Linked DNA regions of Sagittula stellata E-37. The protein of the gene in region 1 interacts with the protein of each later gene in a pairwise test. Links are inferred from orthologs where the notes say so. Each region holds a gene or a part of one and is shown on either strand. Other genes may lie near its edges. The genes, in order: def and ABFK29_RS00290.

Region 1 (14,229 bases):
CAACGGCTTCACCATGGTGACGAAGCCCGCGAAAGAGTACACCGACAGTCAGGGCCGCCGTAAGGTGAAGGGCAACATGGATATCGAGCTGACGGTCGATGCCATGGAACTGGCGCCGCGCGTCGATCATATCGTGCTGTTCTCCGGCGACGGTGACTTCCGCCCGCTGGTCGAATCGCTTCAGCGTCAGGGGGTGCGGGTCTCGGTCGTGTCGACCATCCGCAGCCAGCCGCCGATGATCGCCGACGAACTGCGCCGCCAGGCCGACAACTTCATCGAGCTGGACGAACTGCGGGAGGTCATCGGCCGCCCGCCGCGCGAGCAGCAGGTGGAACGCAACTTCGAGGTCGCCTCGTCCAAGTGACGGGGCATCCGTCCGTCGGGCGCTGTGGGGATGGCGCCGGACCGGATGGGGCACGACCTTTGAAAAGATGACGGGATTGGCCGCCACATTCGTCGCAATGGGCGGCCTTTTCCTTGCCGCCTTCGGGGCGGCGACGGTGCTGCCGTTCCAGTCGGAACTGGTCTTTGCCGCGATGCAGGCAAAGGGCATCTGGCCGGTGTGGCTGCTGATCGTTGTGGCCTCGGTCGGGAACACGCTGGGATCGGTGGTGAACTACGCCATGGGCCGCGCGGCGGAGCGGTTCCGCGGATCGCGCTGGTTCCCGGCGTCGGAAGCGCAGCTTGAGCGGGCGCAACACTGGTACGCACGCTGGGGGGTGTGGACGCTGCTGCTGTCCTGGGCGCCGCTGGGCGATGCCATCACGCTGGTCGCCGGTGTCATGCGCACGCCGCTGTGGCTGTTCGTGGCGCTGGTCGGCTTTGCCAAGACGGTGCGCTATATCCTGTTCGCCTGGGCGGCGGCGGGGATCATCGGTTAGGCCGGGTCCGTCCGCTGTGCCATCAGCCGGTCGAAGAGCGCCTCCATCGACTGGGCCATCCGCTTGCCGTCGCAGACCGGCGCGTCCTTCAGGGCGTCGCGCATGCCGTGGCGCATCTCTTTCAGGCGGGCGGGCGTTTCGGGGTCGTTGCCCATGCGGATCGCCATGTCGATCATCGCCTGCCGCGAGGGCGCGACGAAGTCCTTCAGGTGCGTGTAGCAGATCAGCGAGGCGGAGGTGCGCGATGCCCAGCGGTCGCCGTCGAAGGTCAGCACCGGCACGCCCTGCCAGATCGCTTCGACGGTGGTGGTGCCGCCGTTGTAGGGGAAGGCGTCCAGCGCGATATCCATCCGGTCGTAGTTCTTCAGGTAGTCGTAGTGCTCGGCTCCGCCGTCGAAGATCAGCCGGTCGGTGTCGATCCCGCGTTCGGCGAAGCGTTCGGTCAGCCAGACCCGGTTCTCGCCGCTTTCCAGCGCGCGGTTGGCGAGGAACAGCGTCGCGCCGGGCACGCCTTTCAGGATCTCGGACCAGGCGTCGATCACCGTGGGTGTCAGCTTGTACTGCACGCAGAGGCTGCCGAAGGTGATGTGGCCGTTTGTCAGGCAGGGCGGATCGACCACCGGGGGTGCCTTGTGGGCGACGGTGAAGGTCAGGTAGCTGGTGGGCAGGCGATACACGGTTTCGTTGAAGACCCCTTCTTCGCCGGGTTTGACCGACTGCTCGTCCCCGACGATGCCGTGAAACCCGGGCAGGCCGGAGGGTGCGAAGTGGTTCTGCCACGCCAGGCAGATCGGGGCGACGGGCTGGGTGAAAGTGCCAAGCCGTTCGGGCGTGCTGTAGGCGTTGATGTCGATCAGGATGTCCAGTTCGGTCTTGCAGATCAGCTTGCCCAGTTGCGTGTTGTCGAGCTTGCCGGTGGCGTGGATCACGTCGGTTGGCTGCGGGTCGTAGCCGATCATTTCCGCCCCTTCCGCGCTGTCGGAAAACAGATGCACCTCCACCTTCGAACGGTCGTGGTTGTTGATCAGCGCCCAGGTCGGCCGCATGTAGTTCGGCTTTTCCAGCCAGGAGGACACGTAGCCCACGCGCAGCGGCCCGTCGGTGCGGGGGCGGGGCTTCGGCGCGCGCTTCATCCGGTTGGCGAGCGGCGACCTTGCCAGCACCGCGGCAAAGTCCCGGCGCGCGGCAAGGATGGTTTCGGGTGTGGCAGAGGGCGCGCCGGGGATCAGCGTGGCCACGGCGAACCAAGCGGCCAGGTTGCCGGTCTCCTGCGCGGCGCTGCTGTGCATGGCCACGGCGCCGTCGACGTCGCCCAGCTTGAACAGCGCGCGGCCCATCATGTGGCGGACCTCCGGCGCTTCCTCCAGCGCCAGGCTTTGTGCGAAACAGGCGATGGCCTGGGCGTATTCCTGCTGCCGGTCCATCGCCGCGCCGATCCGCGCCCATGTGGGCGCCGAGACATTCCCGAGCGAGATCCGCGTGTTGTACGTGGCGAAGCCGTCGAGGATGCGGCCCCCGGCGATCTGCGCCTCGGCCAGTTCCTCAAGCGCGGCGCCGTCCAGCGGGTTGCGGCGGACCTTCTCCTTCAGGGCGGCGAACGGGTCCAGCGGGGCCGCGCCGCCAAAGCGGAGGAAATCGGTGAAATCGTCGCTGGAGGCGGTCATGGCAATACTCTGTCTGTCAAAAAGGCGTTGCTGCCAGCCTGCTTGGTTAACGCAAGGGGATCAAGGTCCGGATTACTGGACGCGGGCGGTGCGACTGACTAGGTGAGGGGCAAGGAGACATGCGCATGACCCCACTGACCCTTTACCTTGCCGCGCCGCGCGGTTTCTGTGCCGGCGTCGACCGGGCGATCAAGATCGTCGAGATGGCGCTCGAGAAATGGGGCGCGCCGGTCTACGTCCGCCACGAGATCGTGCACAACAAGTTCGTCGTCGACGACCTGCGCGCCAAGGGTGCCGTTTTCGTCGAAGAACTGGAGGAATGCCCGGACGACCGCCCGGTGATCTTCTCGGCCCATGGCGTGCCGAAGGCGGTCCCGGCCGAGGCGGCGCGGCGCGAGATGATCTATGTCGACGCGACCTGTCCGCTGGTGTCGAAGGTCCACATCGAGGCTGCCCGCCACGCGGAGAACGGGCTTCAGATGATCATGATCGGCCATGCCGGCCATCCGGAGACCGTCGGCACCATGGGCCAGCTTCCGGCGGGCGAGGTGCTGCTGGTGGAGACGCCCGACGATGTGGCGCACGTCGAGGTCCGCGATCCGGAGAAGCTGGCCTTCGTCACCCAGACCACGCTGTCGGTCGACGACACCGCCGAGATCGTCGCGGCGCTGAAGGCGCGGTTCCCGGCCATCGTCGGGCCGCACAAGGAAGACATCTGCTATGCCACGACGAACCGGCAGGAATCGGTGAAGGCCATCGCGCCGAAGGTCGATGCGCTGCTGGTTGTGGGCGCGCCGAACTCCTCCAACTCGCGCAGGCTGGTGGAGGTCGCACGGAAGGCGGGCTGTTCCTACGCGCAACTCGTGCAGCGGGCTGCAGACATCGACTGGCGGGCGCTGGAGGGCATCGGCGCGGTGGGCATCACCGCCGGTGCGTCGGCCCCCGAAGTGCTGATCGAAGAGGTCATCGACGCCTTCCGCGCGCGGTATGACGTGACGAAGGCGGTGGTCGAGACCGCGCAGGAGAACGTCGAGTTCAAGGTGCCCCGCGTGCTGCGCGTCCCGGCCTGACAACGGGGGCCCGCATCGTCGCCGTAAACCATCCTGCGCCGTGCAACGTAAGTTGCCGGGCGGCGCGGAACTCGTGAAGCGGCTGGGGGCTAAAGGCTTCGACCCGGGCATGCCCGCCTTCGACGACATGCTGTCGGACGCGGAGATCTGGAACATCGTCACATACATCCACGACCAGTGGCCGGAAGAGATCCGCGCGTTGCAGGCGTCGCGCAATCCGCCGCACGAATAGGGCGCGGGGTCGGTTCGGTGATGGCGGGGCTGGCCGACGGTCGTGACGGGGGCTAAACAGAGCGCAGAGCCGTGCCCGCCCGCAGCCCGACAGACACGCGACGGAGAAGCCATGACCCAGATCCCCCGTTCCGCCCTGATCCTCGGCCTTGCCGGGGTTCTGCCCTTTGCGTGGGGCGCGCTGACGATGGTGTCGCCCTGGGCGGCCAACTTCGCCGCATCGACCCTCGGGCCGCGTTTTGCCGGCCCCTATGTCCAGCTGTTCTACGGTGCGGTGATCCTGTCGTTCATGTCGGGTGTGCTTTGGGGCTTCGCCACGAAGGCGGAGGGCGGGCAGGCTGCGACGGGCTATGGGCTGTCGGTGCTGCCCGCGCTCTGGGCCTTCTTCATGACCGGCGGCGGCCCGGTGTCGGCGGGGATCTACCTGATCTTCGGCTTCCTCGGGCTGCTGGCGCTCGACTTTGCGTTCTGGCGCTGGGGGCTGGCGCCCGACTGGTGGATGAAACTGCGGGTGCTGCTGACCGTGCTGGTCCTCGCCTGCCTTGCCGTGGGGGTGGTGCTGTGAGTGCGGATCGCGAGACGCTTGAGGTCTATAACGCCCGCGCGGGCGACTACGCGCAGACCATGGGACGGGACCCCGCCGCCATGGCCTCGCTGCGGGCCTTCGTGGCGCGGTTGCCGAAGGGCGGTCGCGTGCTCGACCTCGGCTGCGGACCGGGAAGCTGGGCGCGGGCTATGCTGGAGATGGGGTTCGAGGTCGAGGCCACGGATGCCTCCGACGCGATGGTGGCCGAAGCGTCCAAGGTCGAGGGGCTGGCCGTCCGCAAGGCCGTCTTCGAGGACATCGACGACGTGGCGCGCTTCGACGGGATCTGGGCCAACTTCTCGCTTTTGCACGCGCCGCGCGCCGCCATGCCGGACCATCTGGCGCGGCTGTATCGGGCGCTGAAACCCGGCGGCGTCCTGCATGTCGGGCTGAAGGAGGGCACCGGCGAACGGCGCGACCGGTTGGGGCGGTTCTACACCTATTACACCGTGGCCGAACTGACCGGCCTGCTGGCGGACCTGGACATGGTGACGGACGATCTGCGCGAGGGCGCGGACAAGGGGCTTGACGGTGAGGTCGCCGGGTGGTTCACCCTGACCGCCCGGAAGATTGTCCCGGACACCGAAGCCCGCACAGACACTGCCTGACCGAACGCCTCATGCCCGATCTCTACGCCTATACCGACGGAGCCTGCTCCGGAAATCCCGGCCCCGGTGGCTGGGGTGTGCTGCTGCGCGCGATGGAGGGCGACGAAGTCGTCAAACAGCGCGAGCTGAAAGGTGGCGAGCGGGTCACAACCAACAACCAGATGGAACTGATGGCGGCGATCAGCGCTTTGGAATCGCTGACGAAACCGTCGCGGATCACGGTCATCACCGACAGCCAGTACGTGAAGAACGGCGTGACCGGATGGATCTTCGGCTGGAAGAAGAACGGCTGGAAGACCGCCGCGAAGAAGCCAGTGAAGAACGTCGAACTGTGGCAGAGGCTGGACGCCGCGCAGGCCCGTCACGACGTGGTCTGGGAATGGGTCAAGGGCCACGCCGGACACCCGGAGAACGAACGCGCGGACGAACTGGCCCGCGCGGGCATGGCCCCCTTCAAGTCGTAGAAGGCGGTTTGTCAGGTCCTTCGGACGGCCTGGCGCATGCCAGGCACATGGGCGCGGCCCACGGGGTGAAGAGGGGAGGACGGCATGACCGTGCAGCGCATTTGCCGGGTTCGGTACAGGCCGGTGGTTGCCGGGCGCAGGTTTCGAACCGTTGCGAGGGCAGACGCATGACCATGGGGGCCGTCGCGGGGACGCAGACCGGGGCAAGAGGCGCCTTGCGGATCCGCGCAAGTCGAACGCGCACCAAGCGGATGTCGTCGGATCGTGTCGGGCCATCGGCTGCGCCCGTCACGATCAACTGCGCGGCGCATCCCAACGCCACGGCCAGTGAGGGGTTTGCGCCATGACCGCGCTGCAGTTGCTCGACTATGCCTCCGTCCTCGTTTTCGCGCTGACCGGGGCGCTGGTGGCCAGCCGGGCGCAGCTCGACATCGTCGGGTTTGCCTTCTTCGCCTGCCTGACGGCGACGGGCGGCGGCACGCTGCGCGACCTGATGCTGGACCGCAACCCAATCTTCTGGATGGACGACCCGCATATCCTTGGCGTGGCCTGCGCCGCCGCCGTGCTGGTGTTCTTCACCGCGCACCTGCTGGAGAGCCGCTACAAGGCGATCGTCTGGCTGGATGCGGCGGCATTGGCGGTGGCCGTGGCCGCCGGGTCGGGCATCGCCGTGGCAGAGGGGCAGTCGCTGGGCATCGTGCTGGTGATGGGCGTGCTGACCGGCTGTGCGGGCGGGCTGATGCGCGACGTAGTGGCCAACGAGGTGCCGCTGGTCCTGAAACAGGGGGAGCTTTACGTCACCTGCGCCTTCTTTGGCGCGTTGACCACGGGGCTGGCCACCTTCCTGCCGCAGACCGTCAGCGCGGCGCAGGCGGCGCTGGCCTGTGCCGCCGTGACCTTCTGCCTGCGGGCGGGCAGCATCGCCTTCGGATGGCGCCTGCCGGTCTACAAGGGCTTTCCGCCGCGCTACAAACCCTGAGCCGGCGCGGGCCGGGCTCTCGGGTTTCGGGTCAGGGATAGCATACTCCCGCTTAGCGGGAACTCGTGCCACGCTCTCCGCAGTTTTTGCGGGGAGGATTGCGACATGCCGACGTTCTACAGATGGGTGCCTAAGGATCACGCAGAAGATGCGCTGGCCTCCGGGCTGGTGTCCCACAACGGGTCGGCGATGTGGATATTCTCGATGGAAAAAGGCTACCGCCCGAACATGGTGAAGGGTCGCATCCTGCTGGCCTTCGACCTGACCGATCCGGCGGCGACCAACATCACGACCAAGAAACTGCTGGATTTCGAGGACCCGGAGTTCGGCGGCGAGAACAAGCACCCGTGGAAGATCATCGTCAAGAACAACGAGCCGGGCGCCTACGGGATTGGCCGTCACCGGCAGGCGACGACCAACTTCCACACCAAGTCGCGCTACGCCACCAAGAAGGAGGTGGCGAAGGCGCTTGGTGTCTCGGAGATGGAGGTCGGCGACGCCTACCGCCCGGCAGGCGGCTGGGGACGCTGATGCCCCCAGTCGGCTTGCCGGATCTGTCCGGTGATTACTGCAGGTCGGAGAAGGCCTCCTGCATCCGCCGGACGGCCTCGGCCACGCGGGCGCGCGGGGTTGCGAAGTTGAACCGCAGGAAACTTTCTCCGCCGGTGCCGAACGTCGGGCCGTGGTTGACGGCGATCTTCGCCTGCTGTTGCACGCGGTTGCCGTATTCCTCTGCCGTCATGCCGGTCCCGGCGAAGTCGACCCATGCGAGGTAGGTCGCCTGCATGTCCATGCTTTGCAGGCCGGGGATGGCGTTGATCCCCTCGTCGAAGAGCCGCCGGTTGCCGTCGAGATACTGCACCAGTTCGTCGACCCAGGCCGCGCCGTCGGGCGAATAGGCGGCCTCGGCCATGAACATCCCGAAGGAGTTGGGCGAAATCCCCAGGCCGGCCATTGTCGCCGCGAAGCGGGCGCGCAGGGCCTCGTCCGGGACGATGACGTTGCCGATGTGCGATCCCGCGATGTTGAAGGTCTTGGTGGTCGCGGACATCATCACCAGCCGGTCGTTGATACTGTCGTCGATCAGTGGCATCGGCACGTGGGTCTGGCCCGGCATCACGAGGTCGTGGTGAATCTCGTCCGACACCAGGATCAGGTCGTGCCGCTTGGCGAAGTCCGCCACCCCCTGCAGTTCCTCACGCGTCCACACCCGGCCGCCCGGATTGTGCGGCGAGCAGAGGATCACCATCTTTTCGCGTCCGGTCATCTGCGCGTCGTAGGCTTCGAAGTCCATGACATAGCGCCCGTCTTCCTGCGCCATTGGGCATTCTACGACCTCGCGGCCCGAGGCTTTGATGACGCGGGCGAAGGCGTGGTAGACCGGCGTGAACAGGACGACGCCATCGCCCGGCTCGGTATAGGTCTGCACGCAGAGCGCGGTGCCGTTGACCAGCCCGTGGGTGGTGAAGATGGCGCCGGGCTCGACCGTCCAGCCGTGCCTTTCCCGCATCCACCAGCAGATCGCTTCCCTGTAGGCGCGGTCGTCGCCGAAATAGCCGTAGAGCCCGTGGTCGGCCATGCGCTGAACCGCGGCCTGCACGCAGTCCGGCGGGCGAAAGTCCATATCCGCCACCCACATCGCCAGACCTTCGTCCGACGGCACGCCGTAAATGCTTTCCATCATGTCCCATTTCACCGAATGGGTTCCGTGGCGGTCGATTTCTTCGTCAAAGCGGCTCATGGCGGCGGCGTCTCCTGCAGTTTCGCGGCGGAAGCTAGACTTCTGGCCTGCAGGTGCAACCCCGATGCTTGCGCGGCGGCGCACATTTCCCTAAATCCCGGCGCATGAAGCGCTCCATCATTATCCATCCCGACCCGCGCCTGAAAAAGGTCTGCGATGCCGTGCCCGACCTGTCGGACGAGCTGCACGTGCTGGCCGACGACATGCTGGAAACCATGTACGACGCGCCGGGCATCGGGCTGGCCGCGCCGCAGATCGGCGTGCTGTCCCGGCTGATCGTGCTCGACTGCGCGAAGTCCGACAACGGGGAAGACGCCCGCCCGCTGGTGATGTTCAACCCGCGCGTGATCGCCTCTTCGGACGAACAGAATGTCTACGAGGAAGGCTGCCTGTCCATCCCCGAGCAATACGCCGAGGTGGAGCGCCCCAGGGTCGTGGACGTGGAATGGCTGGATCGCGACGGGATGCTGCGGACCGAGACCTTCGACGGCCTTTGGGCGACCTGTGTCCAGCACGAGATCGACCACCTCGACGGCAAGCTCTTCATCGACTACCTCAAGCCGCTCCGGCGTCAGATGATCACCCGCAAGATGGTCAAGCTGAAGAAGGAACGCGCGCGGGAGAAAGCGTGAGCCTGCTGCCGATCCTCACCTGGCCGGACACCGGACTGCGCGCGGCGTCGATGCCGGTCAGGGCGCCGTCCGCGGTCGCGCGGCTGGTCGAGGACATGTTCGAGACGATGTACGCCGCCCCGGGCCGCGGCCTCGCCGCCCCGCAGGTGGGCGTGCGGTCGCGACTGTTCGTGATGGACGCGACCTGGAAGGACGGGGAAAAGACGCCGACGGTCTGCATCAACCCGGTGGTGGCGCCGCTGGACGGCCCCGAAGAGCCGGGCGAGGAAGCCTGCCTGTCGATGCCCGGCGTGTCAGTCATGGTCACGCGCCCGACGCGGATCCGCCTGCGCTACACCGATCTCGACGACAAGACGCATGAGGTCGTGCTGACCGGCGCCGCCGCCCGCATCGCCCAGCACGAGACCGACCACCTCGACGGTGTGATGCACTTCCAGCACCTGCCGCTGGCCGAACGCGGCGTGCTGCTCGCCGAATACGAGGCCCTGCGATGACCGTCCGCCCCTTCGTGCCCTGGCCCGACAAGCGGCTGAGGGCGGCCGCCGCGCAGGTGGATGCCATCACCGACGAGATTCGCGCGATCTGGACCGATATGATCGACACGATGGAGGCGATGCCGGGCGTGGGCTTGGCCGCGCCGCAGATCGGCGTGATGTTGCGGCTGGCCGTGGTCGATGCCTCGGACGCGCGCGGCCAGGCGGTGCGCATGGCCAACCCCGAAATCCTGCACGCGTCGGTGCAATTGCGCGACCACGAGGAAGGCAGCCCGAACCTGCCGGGTGTCTGGGCGAAGATCGCGCGCCCACGCGCGGTCACCGTTGCCTACATCGACGAAACGGGCCTGCGTGTGGAACGAGATTTCGTCGGCCTTTGGGCGACGTCGGTACAGCACCAGGTGGACCACCTGAACGGGCGAATGTACTTCGACCGGCTGTCCAAGGTGAAACGCGACATGCTGATCCGCAAGGCGCGCAAGATGTAAGGTTCGGCGCGCCGGCCTGTCTTTTCTGCGAAAAGCCATGCGACGCGCCGACAGGCGCGCCCTTTCGGGCGCGATTGGGGCTCCGCCCCCGCTGCTCCGCAGCTCCCCCGAGGTATTTGGGCCAAGATGAAGGGATGAGAGGGGCTTGCGCTTCACCTTGCGACAATACCTCGGGGGGAGGCCGAAGGCCGGGGGGGCAGAGCCCCCTTATGGCAATAGGCTTGTCACGGCGCGGGCGATGGGCCAATCAGGGCGGGGCTTTGCGCCGCCCTTTGTCCGGAAGGAGGTTTTCGATGCGGCTGGTTTTCATGGGGACCCCGGAGTTTTCGGTGCCGGTGCTCGATGCGCTCGTCGAGGCCGGGCATGACGTGGTCGGTGTCTATTGCCAGCCCCCGCGCCCGGCAGGGCGGGGCAAGAAGGATCGCCCGACGCCGGTTCATGCGCGGGCGGTGGAACTGGGTTTGCCTGTTCGTCATCCGGTATCGTTGAAATCCGCGGAAGCGCAGGAGGCGTTTGCGGAGCTTGGCGCCGAGGTGGCGGTGGTCGTGGCCTACGGGCTGATCCTGCCGCAGGCCGTGCTCGACGCGCCGGAGCGCGGGTGTCTCAATATCCATGCCTCGCTGCTGCCGCGCTGGCGCGGGGCGGCGCCGATTCACCGGGCGATCCTGGCCGGCGATGCGGATACCGGCGTCTGCATCATGCAGATGGAGGCGGGTCTGGACACCGGGCCCGTGCTGCTGCGCAAGGCCACCCCGATCGCGTCGGGGGAGACCGCGGGCCAGTTGCACGACCGCCTGTCGCTGATCGGTTCGGCGCTGATCGTAGAGGCGTTGGATCGGCTGCCGGAGCTCGTGCCCGTTCCGCAGCCCGAGGAGGGCGTGACCTATGCGAGCAAGATCGACAAGGCGGAAGCGGCGATCGACTGGTCCGGCGACGCCGCCTCGATTGTCCGTCAGATCAATGGGTTGTCGCCCTTTCCCGGGGCGTGGACCACTTTGAACGGAGACCGGGTGAAGCTTCTGGCCGCGCTGCCCGCCCCGGGGCAGGCGCCGGCGGGCACCACGCTCGACGACCGGTTCACGGTCGCCTGCGGCACCGGTGCCCTTCGCGTCACCGAGGCGCAGCGGGCGGGCCGGTCCGCGCAGGATGCGGAGACCTTCCTGCGAGGGTTGCCATTGCCGAAGGGAACGGCGTTCGGCGGTTGAGGCCCGGCGGGACTTGGCAGCCGCGCGGTGCGCCCCCATAGTCACTGCAAAGGAGTCCTGCTCATGTTTCCAGTCCTGATCGGCACAGTGGTGATCGCGGGCATCATCGGTTACGCCTCCGAGAAGACCGGGTTTACCCGGAACGGTATCCTGCCCTCGATCATCATCTGCATCGGCGGCGCATTCCTGTTCTACTTCGTGCAGATCATGTTCGGCTTCGGCTTCCGCAGCCCCGGTTTGAACGCGATCGTGTCGTCCATCGGGGCCCTGCTGATCGTGCCGACGCATTACCGTGGCCGCGTCGGTCGGCGCGGCAGCCGGCGGCGGTAGGTCCATGTCGCTTGTCTTTCTCGTCATCATCGGCGCCGCCGCCGGGTTCATCGCGACCCGCATCCTCGGGATGGAGACGAGCATCGTCACCACGATCAGCATCGGCATTCTCGGCGCATTGCTGGGCGGGCTGGTGCTGCGCTTCCTGCTGGTGCTGACCGGGATGGCGGCGGGGCTTGTCGGCGCGACGCTGGGTGCGCTGGTGCTGATCGGCCTCTGGCACTGGATCAGCCGACGCTGAGGCCGCGCGCGCCTCGTTTGTGCGGATTCGCACCGGTCTCCTGCGCAGGAAGGCGTTTCCCAAATCGCTGCACCGACCTACCTCTCCGGTAAGCGAAGAGGAGGATACCATGGGCAGACTTGTCGACGGAGAATGGAAATCAGGGTGGGAGTACGGGAAGGACGCCGACGGGGCGTTCAAGCGGACCACCACCGCCTATCGCAACTGGATCACGCCGGACGGCGCGCCGGGGCCTTCGGGCGAGGGCGGCTTCGCGGCGGAGGCCGCGCGCTATCACCTTTACGTCTCATATGCCTGTCCCTGGGCGCACCGCACGCTGATCTTCCGTAAGCTCAAGGGGCTGGAGGACCTGATCACCGTCAACGTCGTGCATCCCGACATGCTGGAGGACGGTTGGACCTTCGATACGGGTTTCGCGGGGTCCACGGGTGACACGCTTTATGGCAAGCCGTTCATGCGCGACATCTACATCAAGGCCGACAGCGGGGCCAACGGCCACGTGACCGTTCCGGTGCTCTGGGACAAGCAGCGGGAGACCATAGTCTCGAACGAGAGTTCCGAGATCATCCGCATGTTCAACAGCGCCTTCGACGGCATCACCGGCAACACCGACGACTACTGGCCCGAGCATCTGCGGGACGACATCGAACCGGTGAACCAGCGGATCTACGACACCGTCAACAACGGCGTCTACAAGGCGGGTTTCGCCACCACGCAGAGTGCCTATGACGCGGCGGTCGATCCGCTGTTCGACAGTCTCGACTGGCTGGAAGAGCGGCTGGCCGGTAAGCGCTACCTGATGGGCGACCGCATCACCGAGGCCGACTGGCGGCTGTTCACGACGCTCGTGCGGTTCGACACGGTCTATCACGGGCACTTCAAGTGCAACCGTGCGCGGATCGTCGACTATCCGAACCTCTGGGCCTACACGCGTGAGCTGTTCCAGTGGCCGGGGGTGTCGGACACGGTGTTCATGGACCATATCTCGCGGCATTATCACTACAGCCACGACACGGTGAACCCGCACCGGATCATCCCGACAGGGCCGCGTCTGGACTTCGGCGCGCCGCACGGGCGGGGTCATCTCGCCGCCGCCTGAGCGCCGTCAGGCGCGCACGGCCGTGTAGTGTTCGACCATGTCGGCGATGTCCTTGGCGGGCGTGCCGCTGTGCAGGTAGGCGCAAGTGTTGGGGCAGATGCTGAACAACAACCCGTCCGAAAAGAAGCGCGACGCGGTAACGAAGATTACCCGCGCCTTGGGATCACGGTAGGCGGCCAGGTCGGAGACGGTCAGCGCCGCGCCGCCCGCGCACTCGATGTCGAGCAGGAGAACGTCGAACCGGCTGCCCTCCAGCGCGGCGACGGCGCTTTCCAGCCCCGTGGCGCAGGTCACTGCCGCGCCTCGGCGTTCAATGTGGCGTGACCAGAGCAGGGCGAGCTCTGCGTTGTCTTCCAGAATGAGGACGTTCATCCATATCTCCGGGATCAGGCGACCGGTTCGGCCCTTTCAGTATGCGTTCACAAAGGTGAAGATCAGGTTAATGTTTTGAGATTTCGCTGCGTTGCGGCGTGAATTGCGCGGGTGCAGCGTGCTTGCTCATGGCGGTCCAGTTGATAATCTGCCGCGAAACGCACGCTCGGGAGGCTTCATGCGACGCAACACCCTTCTTGGTCTGGTCCTTGCGGCCACGGCCCTGTCCGGCCCGGTTTCTGCACAGGACGTGCCCTGCGGTGGCAGCTTTTCGTCCTTCGTACAGGGGCTGAAGGATCAGGCGGTGGCCGAGGGGCACGACCCCGCGACCGTCAACCGGTTCTTTTCCGGCATCTCGCAAAGCCAGTCGGTGCTGAAAGCGGACCGCCGGCAGGGGATCTTTCAGGATCCGTTCATCACGTTTTCGAGAAAGCTGATCTCTCAGAACCGTCTGGACACCGGCCTGCGGAAAGCGCGTGAATGGTCCGGTGTCTTTGACCGTATACAAAGTGAATACGGCATCTCGCCAGGTGTGCTGCTGGCCTTCTGGGCGTTCGAGACGGACTATGGCGGCTATCAGGGCGACTTCAACACCGCCAATGCGCTGGTGACTCTGGCGCACGATTGCCGCCGCCCCGAGATATTCCGGCCGCAGGTTTTCTCGGCGCTGACGCTGTTTGAGCACGGCGACTTCGACCCGGCGACCACCACCGGTGCGTGGGCCGGAGAAATCGGTATGGTCCAGATGCTGCCGAAGGACATTCTCGAAAACGGGGTGGACGGCGACGGCGACGGGCATGTGTCGCTCAAGACCTCTCCGCCGGATGCGCTGCTGTCCGGGGCAAAGATGCTGTCGCACCTCGGCTGGCGCCCGAATGAGCCTTGGCTGCAGGAGGTGACGCTGCCGGAGGACCTCGACTGGTACGAGACCGGCCTTCAGACCACCAAGACCGTGGCCGAGTGGGAACAACTGGGCGTCCGGGCGCGCAGCGGGCAACTGGACGACGGACGGCTTGAGGCGTCGATCATCGTGCCGCAGGGCCGCAAGGGACCGGCCTTCATCGCCTACCCGAACTTCCGCGTCTATTTCGAATGGAACCAGAGCTTTACGTATGTTCTGACGGCGGCCTACTTCGGCACCCGG
Region 2 (14,330 bases), 1.1 Mb from region 1 along the record:
CCGACAGGTATCCCGGTGGGGTCAGGAAACTCTCTCCGGAAATCTTGATCTTCAGGTCCGTCGTCGTGCCGAAGGCGGCGTCGACCTCTGCCGCTTGGGCGCGCAACCACTCGGACAGGGAGGCGCCGCTGTGCGCGTCGTTGAACCGGATGTTCACGCAGGCCGAACACTTGGCCGGGATCACGTTGGTCGCCGGGTTGCCGGTGTCGATGGTCACGACCGCCAGCGTCGAGGGATCGAAGTGGTCGGTGCCGCTGTCCAGCTCGTGCGAGGCCAGCCGGTCCATCAGCCGCGCCATGGCCGGAAGCGGGTTCAGCGCGCGGTGCGGATAGGCGGAATGGCCCTGCTTGCCCTCCACGGTGAACCACGCCGACATCGACCCGCGCCGGCCGATCTTGATCATCTGGCCCATGTGATCCGGGCAGGTGGGTTCGCCGACGAGACAGACCGACATCTTCTCGCCCTCCGCCTCCATCCAGTCGAGAAGGGCGGTCGTCCCATCGACGGAGTCGCCTTCCTCATCGCCGGTGATCGCCAGCACCACGGCGCCGTCCGGCGGTGTCGCGGTGACGAAATCCATGGCGGCCGCCGCAAAGGCCGCAACACCGGACTTCATGTCCGTCGTGCCGCGCCCGTACATCATGCCGCCGTCGATCTCGGCGCCAAAGGGATCGTGTTGCCAGTCCTCCCTCCGCCCGATCGGGACCACGTCGGTGTGTCCGTTGAAGCCGAAGGTCTTCGCGGCGCCCTTCGCGCCCCACCGTGCAAAAAGGTTGGAGATCCCGCCGCGGTCCACGCGTGTGCACTCAAAGCCCGCGTCCGAGAGCATGTCCTGCAACAGGACCAGAGCGCCGCCCTCCTCGGGTGTGACCGATGGACAGCGGACAAGGCGGGCGGTCAGGTCGACGGGATCGGTCATGGCTGGGGTCCTCGTTTCGGTATCGGCACTTGGCTAGCGTGCCGTTCGCAGCTTGGCAAATGTGGCGCGTTTGCATCAGCCTGCGCCGCCCCCGCTGAACCTGACAGCAAGAATAGGTTCTCGCCATCGCACTCGCCGTGATAAGTTTCCAAAAAAGAGACAAAAAGCTATGGCAGGCGCGCTGTTTCCCGTTTCCTCCGGGCCCCGGTCCGAGCGGTTCCCACGACAGGCCCGTCCGCCAGAGATCGAGGCAGGCATGGCAGTTCACTCAGGGGGACCGGTCATCAGTGATGTCCACGCGCGGTGTCGCAGGCGGGCGCCGGGTGTTTTTGCCTGCACGCGTTGCACTGCAAGGCGGGGCGGGGCTGCATGAGCTGGATCGCCGTTTCCGGACAGGGGCGGGCGTGGGTCTGTCCCGAGCGCTTTGGACACACCGCCGCGAGCCGCAACATCCTCATGCCGCGCGGGTCCATCCTGATCGAGACGCGCATATCGCCGGAGGATCGTCCTCAGACCCTGCTGTCCTATGAACGCGCGCACCCGTGGCATGGATCGTTCTCGGTGCGCGCGGTGCCCGGCGGGGGGATCGTGCTGGTGATGAGCCAGGGCGAAGAGGTATTCCACACAGTCCTTCAGCACAGTTCCGACGCCCGCCACGATGTGCTGCGCGTGACTTTCTGTTGGGACAGTGAGGCGCGGACCGGGCGCATCAGCCTTGAACAGCCCGAGACCGACATCGTGGTCCAGCGCGCAACCCCGCCGCCACCGCCGATGCTGCTGGAGGACGTTTACACGCTGGTCCGTCGCCCGCAGCTGGTCGAGATGGATGAGGACGTCCTGTTCTTCGCCGTGTCGGACAAGATCGAGCCGGTGGGGCCGATGCCATCGCTTGTGGGCCAGACGCCGGTCCTGACGCCCACCGGTTACCGGCCGGTCAGCGCGCTGGAGTGTGGCGATACCGTGGTGACCCGCGACAAAGGCATCGTCCCGGTGCTGGCCCGCCTGTCGCGCAGAGTCCCCGCGCTCGGGATGTTCCAGCCGGTCCGGCTGCGCGCGCCGTATTTCGGTCTGCAACGGGATCTGGTGGTCGCGCCCTACCAGCGCCTGGTGATCGGCGGGTCGGAGGTGGAATACCTCTTCGGCCGTGAAGCGGTGCTGATCCCGGCCATTGCGCTTGTGAACGGTTTCGCTGCGGTGACCGAACCGGCGGTTCAGATGGTCAACTATCACCAGCTTCTGCTCCCTGGCCACGAACCGGTGATATCCGCCGGTGCAGAGGTCGAGACGCTCTATGTCGGGCGCCTGAGGCGTCGGCGGGACCACCTGGCCCGGTCGCTGCTGGCCGACGTTCCGGCGAACCTGTTGCCGGAGCACGCCCGTGCCGGCCTGAAGGTCCTGCGCTCGTTCGAGGCGATCACACTTGCCGAGGCACGCGCGGCCTGATCCCCTGGCAATTCGGCTGCAAGTCGGCTGTCAGTCGAAGAAAGGCGAAACCTGCGCCACGATGACGGCGTTTTCCTCCAGCGCGCGCTGCATCAGCTCGGCTTCGTCGGCTTCGATCTCGTGGCCCTGCGCCTCGCGCTCTTCGCGGGTGCCGTAGCCGGTCACGTCAAGGGGGGCCATGTCCGCCTGCTTGAGGATCGCCACGGTTTCGCGCACGGCCTCAGCCTCGTCCACGCCCGAAGCGTAGCACATCAAAGCGGCGCCGGTGGCCTTGTCGGGCAAACCGTCGCCGGATTTGCGGCCGACCTCTACCAGAAGCGTGAAGACCTGTTGGGTGCGTGGTGACTTGCTCATGCTGCGCGGATGAGACGACGGGGCCGTTTTGTCAAGCGCTGCGCCACGCCGCGGTCACGGACACACATAAAAAAGGCGCGGTGCCGCAGGGGACACCGCGCCGGATTTTCAGACCCGGGGTGGGCGCTGGCGTCAGTCGCGCAGCAGCTCGTTGATCCCGGTCTTGGAACGGGTCTGCGCATCCACCCGCTTCACGATCACCGCACAATAGAGGTTGATCCCGTTCTTCGACGGCATGGACCCGGCCACGACGACGGAGTAGGGCGGCACTTCGCCATACATCACTTCGCCGGTCTCGCGGTCGACGATCTTGGTCGACTGGCCGATGAAGACGCCCATTCCAAGCACGGAGCCTTCGCGCACGATGCAGCCCTCGACGACTTCGGAGCGGGCGCCGATAAAGCAGTTGTCCTCGATGATGGTCGGCCCCGCCTGCATCGGTTCCAGCACGCCGCCGATGCCCACGCCGCCGGACAGGTGCACGCCCTTGCCGATTTGCGCGCAGGAGCCGACGGTGGCCCAGGTATCGACCATGGTGCCTTCGTCGACGTAGGCGCCCAGGTTCACGAAAGACGGCATCAGCACCACACCCGGCGCAATGTACGCCGACTTGCGGACCACGCAGTTCGGCACGGCGCGGAAGCCTGCAGCTTTCCACTGGTTGTCGCCCCAGCCCTTGAACTTGCTGTCGACCTTGTCCCACCAGCCGCCGCCCTGCGGACCGTTGTCGTGGCTTTCCATGTCCTTGATGCGGAAGCCGAGCAGCACCGCCTTCTTGGCCCACTGGTTCACATGCCAGGACATGTCCGCCTGTTTTTCGGCCACCCGCAGCCTGCCGCTGTCGAGCGCGTTCAGCGTGTCCTCGATGGCTTCGCGGGTCTCGCCGCCGGTCATGGGCGTGATATCGGCCCGGTTTTCCCAGGCGGCTTCGATGGCGGTTTCGAGCTGTGCGTTCGACATGTGTGATCTCCTCGCGGGTTTGCGCCCCTATAGCTGCGATGTGACGGGGCGGCAATCCACACAGGCAAACAGCCCAGTGCGGCGCGTCACCCCAACGGATCGGGAGAGATGTTACCGCCGCACAACAGCACGGCCACGCGTTCGTTCTCGGCAGGCACGAAGGCGCCGGACCTGAGAGCAGCCAGTGCGCAGGCGCCGGCGGGTTCGACCAGCAGCCGGTGCGCCTGCCAGAGGGCGGTCTGCGCTTCGGTGATCGCCTCGTCGCTGACCGTGACGGACAGGATGCCCTGCGCCTCCGCCAGGCCATAGCAGATCTCGCCGATCCGGCGCGCGCCGAGGGCATTTGCGGCGACGCCGGAAACCGGCACATCCGTCGGGCCACCCTCCCGGAGCGCGGCGCCCAAGGCATTGCAGGAGGCAGGCTCCACCGCGATGATGCGCTTCGCGCCCTGAAGCCAGGCCATCGCACCGGCGATCAGCCCGCCACCGCCGACGGCGATCAGCACCGTGTCGGCGCTCAGGCCCTGCGCCTCCCATTCGCGCATCAGGGTGCCTTGGCCCGCAACGGTCAGCGGCGCGTCGTAGGCGTGAACGGACATCGCGCCGGTCTGGGTGCGATAGGCCTCGGCCCGCGCCAGCGCATCGGCATATTCGCCGGGCACCACCGTCAGATCCGCGCCGGTGCGTTCGATCAGGCCGATCTTCGAGGGGCCGGCCATCTCGGGCACGAAGATGCGCGCAGCATGGCCAAGGCGTTGCGCCGCGTAGGCCACCGCCGCGCCATGGTTGCCTCCCGATGCCGCGACCACACCCGCCTTGGGGACCTCGACGGCAGAGAGGGTGTTGAACGCGCCGCGCGCCTTGAAGCTGCCGGTGTGCTGCATCTGCTCCAGCTTGACCGCGATGGGTCGCGACCAAAGCGCGCCGGTCTCGATCACGGGTGTCCTGACGACATGGCCCGCGATGCGGCTTGCGGCGGCTTCGATTTCCCTGCGCCACTCCATGGCTCACCTCGTCTGGTTCTTTCCGGGCGGACGCTATAGGTCTGGACGGAAAGGCACAACACGGACCGTCGCCGCCCTGCCAGGGGCGCCGGTATCAAGGAGAGCAAAGCGCATGACCGACGACCGACGCAGTTCGCTCCGCGATGCGGGCTCCGATATGGACGCCGCCCGCCACGTCCCGCAGACGCCGCAATCGACATCGCCCAGCTACCGGCTGGCCTTTGCCGACGAGGACTTTCTGGCGAAGGACGAACTGCGCCCCGTCCGGCTTCAGCTTGAACTGCTGAAGTACGAGATGCTGATGGACGAGCATCGGATCGACTCGACCGTGGTGCTGTTCGGCGGCGCACGCATCCCCGCCCCGTCCGAGAAGGACACGGCCCGGACGCAGACGCTGGCGGAGCTGTCGCATTTCTACGACGAGGCGCGCAGCTTTGCCCAACTGATGACGAGGAAGGCGCTGGCAACCGGCAACCGCGAGTGGGTCGTGGCCACGGGTGGCGGGCCGGGTGTGATGGAGGCCGGGAACCGAGGAGCTTCGGATGAGGGCGGCGTGTCCATCGGGCTGAACATCGTTCTGCCGTTCGAGCAGGCGCCCAACACATACGTGACGCCGGATCTCGCCTTCAATTTCCACTACTTCGCGATCCGGAAGATGCACTTCCTGATGCGCGCACGGGCGGTCTGCGTCTTTCCGGGCGGGTTCGGGACGTTGGACGAGTTGTTCGAGGCGCTGACCTTGATCCAGACCGGGCGCATGACGCCGGTGCCTTTCCTTCTGTTCGGGCGGGCCTTCTGGGAAAAGATCATCAACTGGCAGGCACTGGCCGATGCCGGAACCATCTCTGCCGAAGACCTGGACCTGTTCCGTTTTGTCGAAACGGCAGAAGAGGCGGTGGACATCATCGACGCCTGGACGCCCAAGGGCCGCCGAGGGCAAATTCCCGGTCGCTGAAACATGGGCGCGCAGGGCCGCGCCGTCGTGAGCCAGTAACACCCTTGCATGTCGTTGCGCGTAAGCCCCTTCGGCTGACGGCGTTCTACACGCTCTGCTTGGCGATGCGCCCGGCATCTGCGCTTTCGACCCACCTGGCGATGACAGCGCGGGCGGCGTCCTCGTCCAGGGTGTCGATCGCCTGACGCAGGTCGCGCAGGGCGTTGGCCACTTCGAACTCCGACAGGCACACCTCCTGCGCGCGCAGGATCTTGGGGTGCGGCGTGGTCAGCATGTCGGACGAGATCAGCAGTTCCTCGTGCAGCTTCTCGCCGCGGCGGAGCCCGGTAACCCGGATTTCGATATCGCCATCCGGAGCGTCCTCCGTCCGTACGGTGTGGCCCGCCCCCTCGATCATCTGTTCGGCGATCTTCCGGATCGGCACCGGCGCGCCCATGTCCAGCACGAAGACGTCGCCACCCCGCGCGAAGGAACCCGTCAGGAGCACCAGGCGTGCGGCCTCCGATATGGTCATGAAGTAGCGGGTGACGTTCAGGTCGGTCAGCGTGACCGGGCCACCGCGGGCGATCTGCTCTTCGAACAGGGGGATGACAGAACCGCTTGAGCCGAGCACGTTTCCGAAGCGCACCATGGCGAAGCGGGTGCGCGACGGACGCGATGCAAGATCCTGCACCGTCAGTTCCGCCAGCCGCTTGGACGCGCCCATGACGTTCGTCGGGCGTACCGCCTTGTCGCTGGAGACGAGGATAAAGCGATCCACCCCCGCCTGCCGCGCGGCGTCGGCCAGCGCCTTCGTGCCCAGGACGTTGTTTTCCAGACCTGCGATGACATTGTCCTCGACCAGCGGGAGGTGTTTGTAGGCCGCCGCGTGCAGCACCACATCGATCCGGTGGGTCAACATGGCGTTCAGCATAGCGCGCTCGTTAAGCACGGATTGCAGCAGTGGTACGACGGTCATCTCCGGCGCGAGATCGCGCAGTTCTTTGTGAATGGTGTAGAGAGCCAGCTCCGAGTGATCGACCAGCACCACGCATTCCGGGTCACAGGCCGCCAATTGACGACACAGTTCGGCGCCGATGGACCCGCCCGCACCGCTGATGAGAATGCGGCGGCCGGCGTAGGCGTCGATAACGCCCGGCAGCTCCTTTTCAAGCCGGTTGCGCCCCAGGAGTTTCTGGATGCAGACCGGCCCCGCCTCCGCCCGCAGGGCGTTTTCGCCGACCAGTGCCGCAAAGGACGGCAGGGCATGTGCCTCGCAACCGATGTTGCGAAGCTGGAGGCGGATGCGTGCCATGGCGGGCTGGCTCATGGAGGGCATGGCAAGCACGACGCGACTGACCCGTTTCTCTGCCACGAGTTTCGGGATGCTAGAGGCCGCATGGACACGCAGTCCGGCGATCACCTGGCTTTGAAGGGTCGGGTTGTCGTCGATGAAGGCAACCGGGCGGATGGCGTCATGGTGCCTGAGCGCGGCCACCAGTTGCTGACCCGTCGCGCCTGCGCCGTAAATCAGGACCCGAACGGAATCCGCGCCGTGCAGATAGACCTGGCGGATCGCGTACCGGAGTGCGATCCGCCAGCCAACGGACAGCACAAGTACAAGGAGCGTGAAGTCCACATGCGCCCCGACCGGGAGCGCCGGCAGCGTATTGGGGGCCACAGTGAAGCTAAGGAGGCCGAGACCGGCCGCGTACGCCGCCGTCCGCCCGGGGCCGCGCATCTCGAACGCATCCAGTTTCATGCGCGTCAGGCCAAGGATCCACCCGAGGATGATGCCGCTTGTCACGAGAACCAGCGCCACCGGAGCCGCGTCCATCATGGCGATCCGGCCCGGGGCGGTCAGCAGGACAGAGACCCCGAACGCGACCAGGATGACCAGCGCATCCAGGGCGACGAAGGCGGCCCGTTTCTGTGGGCGGGTCATGCCGGTAACGATCCTGAATAACATGTCCAGTTATCTCTCCCCGTGCAGAGATCCCGTCCGTGCTTCGTGTACGCATCGGGAACATCAGGACGATAAGCATGTCTCAGGTTAAGGGCGGTTTAACCTGCTCTACCTTTGGTCGTCGGAAGTGCTGCCTTTGGTGTGATTTTTACCCATTGTCGTCCCGTTCCGGGAAAGGTCTGAGATACAGCCTTTCACCTATGTGCGACCTGCTATATGCAGCGCGCCAGTCGCGCGGGGCAGGGGTCCGGCGCGACCCTGACCTTTAAGGAGGGCCAAATGGGTTACCGCATCGTCGTCGCGGGCGCCACGGGCAACGTGGGCCGCGAAATGCTGAACATCCTCGCCGAACGGGAATTCCCCGTCGATGAGATCGCCGTGCTGGCTTCGCGCCGGTCGCTCGGGACCGAAGTCAGCTTTGGCGACAAGACACTCAAGACCCAGGACCTCGCGACTTTCGACTTCACCGGTTGGGACATCGCCCTGTTCGCCGTGGGCTCCGGTCCGACGAAGGAATTCGCACCGAAGGCCGCCAAAGCGGGCTGCGTGGTGATCGACAACTCGTCGCTCTACCGCTACGACCCGGACGTGCCGCTGATCGTGCCGGAAGTGAACGCCGATGCCGTGATGGGCTATTCCAAGAAGAACATCATCGCGAACCCGAACTGTTCGACCGCACAGATGGTCGTGGCGCTGAAGCCGCTGCATGACCGTGCGAAGATCAAGCGCGTCGTGGTGTCGACCTACCAGTCGGTCTCCGGCTCGGGCAAGGAAGGCATGGACGAGCTGTGGGATCAGACCAAGGCGGTCTACAACCCGGTGTCCGAGGTGCCGCCGAAGAAGTACCCGAAGGAGATCGCCTTCAACGTGATCCCGCACATCGATGTCTTCATGGAAGACGGCTCCACCAAGGAAGAGTGGAAGATGGTCGTCGAGACGAAGAAAATCGTCGATCCGAGCATCAAGCTCACCGCGACCTGTGTGCGTGTGCCGGTGTTCGTCGGACACGCCGAGGCGATCAACATCGAGTTCGAGGAGTTCCTCGACGAGGACGAAGCGCGCGACATCCTGCGCGAGGCGCCCGGCATCATGGTGATCGACAAGCGCGAGGACGGTGGTTACGTCACGCCGAAGGAATGTGTGGGCGACTTCGCCACCTTTATCTCCCGCATCCGGCAGGATTCGACCATCGACAACGGTCTTAACCTCTGGTGCGTGTCAGACAACCTGCGGAAGGGCGCGGCGCTGAATGCCGTCCAGATCGCCGAGGTTCTGGGCCAGCGGGCGCTGAAGAAGGGCTGATACCCTTCCGAATCGGCAGACAATCGACGGCGCGCGACTGACCTGGTCGCGCGCCGTTTTCGTATGCCGCGGCCATTGGCTGGCGGGCAGGCTTAACCGATCGCAAGGCACTGCAACGTGCGGATGCGCCTGCGTCACCATTCCTGTCCAATTGTATCGAAGTTCTACGCGGACGCAGTGACGGCTAGTCTCTCCCGCGATGGTCAGGGTTCGTCTGCCGGGATATACTTCTCTGCACGCGATGAGGCACTCTGCCAGAATGGCAACCGACCGACGTGCGCCGCCGCCTCTCTCCGGAGGCCGCACCGGTCCCTCCCTTCGCGATATCGCCGATGCGGGCAACCGCGCCCCGCGTGACAAAGGGGCGCCCTGCGCCCGCCCTGTTCGCGCTGCGGCTTGCCAACCGTCTCTCTCATCTCTCTCTGACGGCGGGCCGCAGCGACTGCGTCCCACGCCAGGCGTTGCGACCGACCCGACTGAAAACCGACCCCGTTCAGCAGCATCCCGAGGTTCGGCCTGGTCAAGTTTCCGTCGTCAAATCCGCGACACTTTCCAATTTGATTTGAATGCCCTGCAAGAGGCAGCCGGTTTGCCACAATTTCGACGCATTTGCGTTTCAGCCTTTCCGGACAGGCAAGGAGCACTTCAGATGCAACACCAACCGGACGCGCAGGCCGGGTGGCAGGATGCCCAGGAATTGCAGGGACTTCCCGCTCCTCTCGACTGCGAAACGCGCGCAATGCTGCGCCTTTTTCTATCGCCGATCCTCGAACATTCAGGCAGTTGGACCGAGATTGCCGAAAGGCTGGCGTACAAGGGTTACAGCCTCACGTTCCGCGAGGGGCATCTCGTCGTTCTGAATGACCATGGCGAAGGGCTGTGCACGGGCACGGACCTCGGTATCCCCATGGCACACATTGCCGCCCGCATCGGGCGCCCCTGTGTGAAAGCGCACCGCGGCGGCCACTCCGGCGAGTTGCGGCGCGCGATGAACTGAAGGCGGGTACGCCCTCAGGTTCAGACCACTGTGAACTGGCCGCTCCTGCGGTCGATATGCATCAGCCCGCCCTCACCGATGTCGGTCCACAGGCCGTGCAATGACAGCGTGCCCTTTTCGACCGCCTCCTTCACGAAGGGGAAGGTCATCAGGTTCCTGAGCGACACCCTGACCGCCTCGTGCTCAAGCGCGCGGGGCATGTCGGGATCGTCCTTGACCGCCTCGAAGCCCGGTTTGAGGATGTCCATCCAGCGCCCGACGAAGGACGAGGTCTCTTCCAGCTCCGGCGCACGTCCCTGGCACATGTCCAGGCAGCCCTGAACGCCTCCGCAGTTCGAATGGCCCAGCACGATCACATGCGCGACCTTGAGCGCGGTGACCGCGTATTCCAGCGCGGCCGATGTGCCGTGGTGGTTGCCGTCCGGCTCATAGGTCGGGACGAGGTTGGCGATGTTGCGGTGGATGAAGAATTCACCCTGGTCGGCGCCGAAGATCGACGTGACGTGCACCCGGGAATCGCAGCAGGAGATCACCATCGCGCGGGGGCGTTGCCCCTCGTCCGCAAGACGCCTGTACCAGGCGTGGTTCTCTGCATAGGTCGTCGCTTTCCAACCGTGATACCGCGTCACCAGGTACGCAGGCAGCGGGCGCGTGAATTCCATGTCCCTCTCCGTCACATCGTCCGTTTCCCCAACGGACTAGGCAGAATTCAAGGGAAATGCGAGGGAAAACAGCTTTGGAGAATAACCTTTTGGGAACGGTCGCCGGTCATTTTGGCCTTGGCTGTGGGGGCCTAGGAATTGGGGTGAGACGTGAAACAGGTGACGTACATGTCGCCGGTGGAATATCCGGACATGGACCCGGCGCAGATCAGGACCCTTTGTGCGGATCTTGGGTTGCACCAGGCCGAGGACGTGATTTGCCGCGCGATGGAGGAACTTGCTCAAAAGCTCTGCCAGGTTCAGGATATGGCCATATCCGGACCACGCCAGGACATGCACAAGACGCTGCGGTCGTTGTCGGCCATTGCGCTGCAGATTGGGATGACGTCGCTTAGTCGGGTGGCGCACGACGTGATGACCTGTATCGAGTTCGGGGATATCGTCGCTGAGTCGGCAACCCTTGCGCGCCTGGCGCGAACCGGCGAACGGTCACTGACACAGCTTTGGGACATCAACGAGTTCTCGATCTGAGCCTGCCTCCGCCCACGTTCTGAATCTCGCTTGCAGCCCCCGCACCCGGCACTAATCTTGGCTCCCGACGACCCCTTCGACAGGAGCCCCCATGTCCCCCCGTTTTGCGACCACGACCGACGCCCTTCCGCTGCATATTGTCGAACCGGACGGCCTTGACGGCTGGACGGACGCGCAGCCGGGCCGGGCCGCGGCCTGGGTCCGTGCCAGCGGCTTCACGGGGGCGTTGGGCAGCGCACTGATGATCCCGGGCGAAGATGGCACCCCCGTCATGGCGCTTGCCGGTTACGGCACGGCGGCGCAGCGCGCCCGTCAACGCTTTCCGCTGGCCGGTGCCATCCCACAACTTGCGCCCGGCACCTACCGGATCGGGACCGGTACGCTCGACAATCCGGAAACGGAAGCTTTGGGCTGGCTGCTGTCCGCCTACCGTTTCGACCGGTACAAGACGGCCACGCCGGCCAACAGGTATCTGGTGGCGCCGGACGGTGTCGATGCCGCCCGCATCGAGACGTTGGCCGAAGCGGAATACCTGACCCGCGACCTTGTGAACACGCCGGCCTCCGATATGGGGCCAGAAGCGCTGGAACTGGCCGCCCGCGACCTTGCCGACCGTTTCTGCGCCTCCATCGACGTCACGACAGGCGATGCGCTGCTGGACCACAACTTTCCCCTGATCCACGCGGTGGGCCGGGCCAGCGCGCAGGCGCCGCGGCTGATCGACATGCGTTGGGGCGACGCAGGCCCAAAACTGACGCTGGTCGGAAAGGGGGTCTGTTTCGACACTGGCGGCCTGAACCTGAAGCCGGGCGCGTCCATGGGCCTGATGAAGAAGGACATGGGCGGTGCAGCCAACACCATCGGGCTGGCGCAGTCCATTATGGCTCTGGGTCTTGGGGTGCAGTTGCGTCTCCTGATCCCGGCGGTCGAAAACTCCGTCTCGGCGCCCAGTTTCCGACCCGGCGACGTGCTGATGTCGCGCTTGGGCAAGACGGCGGAAATCAACAATACGGATGCCGAGGGGCGATTGGTTCTGGCGGATGCACTTGCCCTCGGGGCAGAGGAACGTCCGGATCTCATGCTTTCCATGGCGACGCTGACCGGCGCCGCGCGGGTGGCCGTCGGTCCCGATCTCGCGCCGTTCTACTGCGATGACGAACCCTTCGTACAGGCCCTGACAGAAGCGGCGGCAGGCGCGGCGGACCCGGTCTGGCGGATGCCATTCCACGTCCCCTACGAGGCGATGATCGAACCGGACATCGCTGATCTGGACAACGCGCCGTCAGGCGGTTTCGCGGGCTCCATCACCGCCGCCCTCTTCCTGCGCCGCTTCACCGAAGGCGCGGCCCGTTATGCGCACTTCGACATCTACAGCTGGCAGCCGGCTGCCGCCCCCGGGCGTGCCAAGGGTGGTCTGGGTCAGGGGCCGCGCGCCATCCTCGGCGCCTTGCCGAAGGTACTGGGGCTGTGAGCGCCCCGACCGACCGTCGCCTTTTGCGCTCGAACGGACGCGTGGCGCATGTCTCGCTCAAGGGACTGGTCGAGGCCACGGCCTTCACCGAAGGCGAACTGCATGCGGTCAACAGGCCAGGCCCCGCCGACCTGCTGAATGCGCCCGGAGGGAAGCGCGAACGCCAGCTTCTGACAGGAGAGTCGTTTCGCGTCCTTGACGTCGAACGCAAAAGCCACGGCGAAACCTACAGCGAATACGCTTTCGGGTTTGCCGAGGCCGATGGATACGTCGGCTACATCTCCCGGTCCTACCTCCGCCCAGCTCAATTTCCGGTCACGCACCGGGTCTCTGCGGCGCGCGCCATCGGCATCGAAAGCCGCGACGTCAAACAACCGGGCACGCCGATCATGCTGTCTATGGGGTCCCTCGTCCGGGCTTCCGGGCATGAAGACAACTGGTTCAACACGCAGGTCTATGCGCCGCATGTCGGAGTGAACCGCTGGGTCAGGGGCACGCAGCTCGCCCTCGTCGACCAATACGAGACCGACCCGGTCGCAGTGTCGGACCGACTGATCGGCACTCCCTACCTGTGGGGCGGCAATTCCGCGTTCGGCATCGACTGTTCGGGGCTGGTGCAGATCGGGTGCCGCATGTGCAACATTCCGTGTCCCGGCGACAGCGACATGCAGGCGCGCGACCTGGGAGAGACCTTGCCGCCGGGCACCCCGCCGCAACGCGGCGACCTCATGTTCTGGAAGGGTCATGTGGCCTGGGTCGCCGATCCAGAAACGCTGCTGCACGCCAACGCGCACCACATGGCCACGGCCTACGAACCCATCGCCGTCGCCATCGCACGGATCGAGGCGGCCGGCGACGGCCCCGTCACGCGCCACGCCCGCTTGACCTGAACCGGCCAGCCCTGCTTCTTTGCTTTGGAAATACTCCGGGGGTGCGGGGGCTGGCCCCCGCTGCTCTCACAAAAAGGAACCCGCATGTCCGATCCGTTCTTTCACCCTGTCTCCGGCTTCGACCTGCCGCGTTTTGCCGGCGTACCGACCTTCATGCGCCTGCCTCACGTCGGGCCGGAGCATCCGCGATTTGCAGAGGTCGACGTCGGGATCGTCGGTGTGCCGTGGGACAGCGGAACCACCAACCGTCCCGGACCGCGTCACGGCCCGCGCCAGTTGCGCGACGCCTCCACGATGATAAGGGCGCAGCATCAGGTGACGGGCCAGCGCCCGTTCGAGACGGTGAACTGCGCCGATCTGGGGGATGTGGGCCCGAACCCCGCCGACATTAAGGACAGCATGGCGCGCATCACCGCCTTCTACGACACGCTCGTCGCGGCCGATATCCGTCCTCTGACGGCGGGCGGAGATCACCTGACCTCGCTGCCGGTCCTGCGGGCGCTTGCACGGAGCGGTCCGCTTGGCATGATCCATTTCGACAGCCACACCGACCTGTTCCACAGCTATTTCGGCGGGACAATGTACACCCATGGCACGCCCTTCCGCCGTGCCGTCGAAGAGGGTCTGCTGGACCCGAAGCGGGTGATCCAAATCGGCATCAGGGGCACGATGTACGATGCCGAGGACCGCGACTTCGCAAAGGCTGAGGGCATCCGCATCGTCGAGATCGAGGAGTTCTTTGACCGCGGGAGTCCGGACGTGATGCAGGAGGCGCGCGATATCGTGGGCGATGCGCCGACCTATGTCAGCTACGACATCGACTTCGTCGACCCGACCTTTGCCCCAGGCACCGGAACGCCCGAGGTGGGCGGTCCGAACAGTTACGAGGCGCTGCGT

The links.
Region 2: the proteins of def (region 1) and ABFK29_RS00290 interact in binary tests that used the Escherichia coli proteins (3 or more experiments, as listed by UniProt). The link is inferred for Sagittula stellata E-37 from one-to-one orthologs.

Annotation. Positions count from the first base shown.
Region 1 is NZ_CP155729.1:1,165,487-1,179,715, forward strand. The notes cover bases 7,258-10,092. They hold def (peptide deformylase), read left to right. Parts: upstream 7,258-8,328; coding sequence 8,329-8,856; downstream 8,857-10,092. Other genes in these bases: ABFK29_RS05555 (MalY/PatB family protein), read right to left, coding at 7,258-8,224; def (peptide deformylase), read left to right, coding at 8,853-9,350; def (peptide deformylase), read left to right, coding at 9,347-9,838. Outside these bases: ABFK29_RS05505 (NYN domain-containing protein), read left to right, coding at 1-364; ABFK29_RS05510 (YqaA family protein), read left to right, coding at 432-881; ABFK29_RS05515 (hypothetical protein), read right to left, coding at 878-2,545; ispH (4-hydroxy-3-methylbut-2-enyl diphosphate reductase), read left to right, coding at 2,665-3,615; ABFK29_RS05525 (c-type cytochrome), read left to right, coding at 3,656-3,847; ABFK29_RS05530 (DUF3429 domain-containing protein), read left to right, coding at 3,959-4,411; ABFK29_RS05535 (class I SAM-dependent methyltransferase), read left to right, coding at 4,408-5,040; rnhA (ribonuclease HI), read left to right, coding at 5,052-5,504; ABFK29_RS05545 (trimeric intracellular cation channel family protein), read left to right, coding at 5,848-6,483; ABFK29_RS05550 (hypothetical protein), read left to right, coding at 6,589-7,014; more of ABFK29_RS05555, read right to left, coding at 7,049-7,257; fmt (methionyl-tRNA formyltransferase), read left to right, coding at 10,132-11,043; ABFK29_RS05580 (hypothetical protein), read left to right, coding at 11,107-11,373; ABFK29_RS05585 (hypothetical protein), read left to right, coding at 11,378-11,614; ABFK29_RS05590 (glutathione S-transferase family protein), read left to right, coding at 11,724-12,713; ABFK29_RS05595 (response regulator), read right to left, coding at 12,720-13,085; ABFK29_RS05600 (lytic murein transglycosylase), read left to right, coding at 13,264-14,229. UniProt on the Escherichia coli protein: Removes the formyl group from the N-terminal Met of newly synthesized proteins. Requires at least a dipeptide for an efficient rate of reaction. N-terminal L-methionine is a prerequisite for activity but the enzyme has broad specificity at other positions.
Region 2 is NZ_CP155729.1:45,405-59,734, reverse strand. What follows is about bases 6,935-9,870. They hold ABFK29_RS00290 (aspartate-semialdehyde dehydrogenase), read left to right. Parts: upstream 6,935-7,859; coding sequence 7,860-8,882; downstream 8,883-9,870. Other genes in these bases: ABFK29_RS00285 (hypothetical protein), read left to right, coding at 9,532-9,870; ABFK29_RS00295 (polysaccharide biosynthesis protein), read right to left, coding at 6,935-7,559. Outside these bases: dapE (succinyl-diaminopimelate desuccinylase), read right to left, coding at 1-919; ABFK29_RS00320 (Hint domain-containing protein), read left to right, coding at 1,289-2,362; ABFK29_RS00315 (hypothetical protein), read right to left, coding at 2,393-2,716; dapD (2,3,4,5-tetrahydropyridine-2,6-dicarboxylate N-succinyltransferase), read right to left, coding at 2,849-3,676; ABFK29_RS00305 (threonine/serine dehydratase), read right to left, coding at 3,763-4,680; ABFK29_RS00300 (TIGR00730 family Rossman fold protein), read left to right, coding at 4,793-5,635; more of ABFK29_RS00295, read right to left, coding at 5,721-6,934; more of ABFK29_RS00285, read left to right, coding at 9,871-9,879; ABFK29_RS00280 (carbonic anhydrase), read right to left, coding at 9,900-10,541; ABFK29_RS00275 (hypothetical protein), read left to right, coding at 10,710-11,072; ABFK29_RS00270 (leucyl aminopeptidase family protein), read left to right, coding at 11,164-12,543; ABFK29_RS00265 (NlpC/P60 family protein), read left to right, coding at 12,540-13,433; speB (agmatinase), read left to right, coding at 13,518-14,330.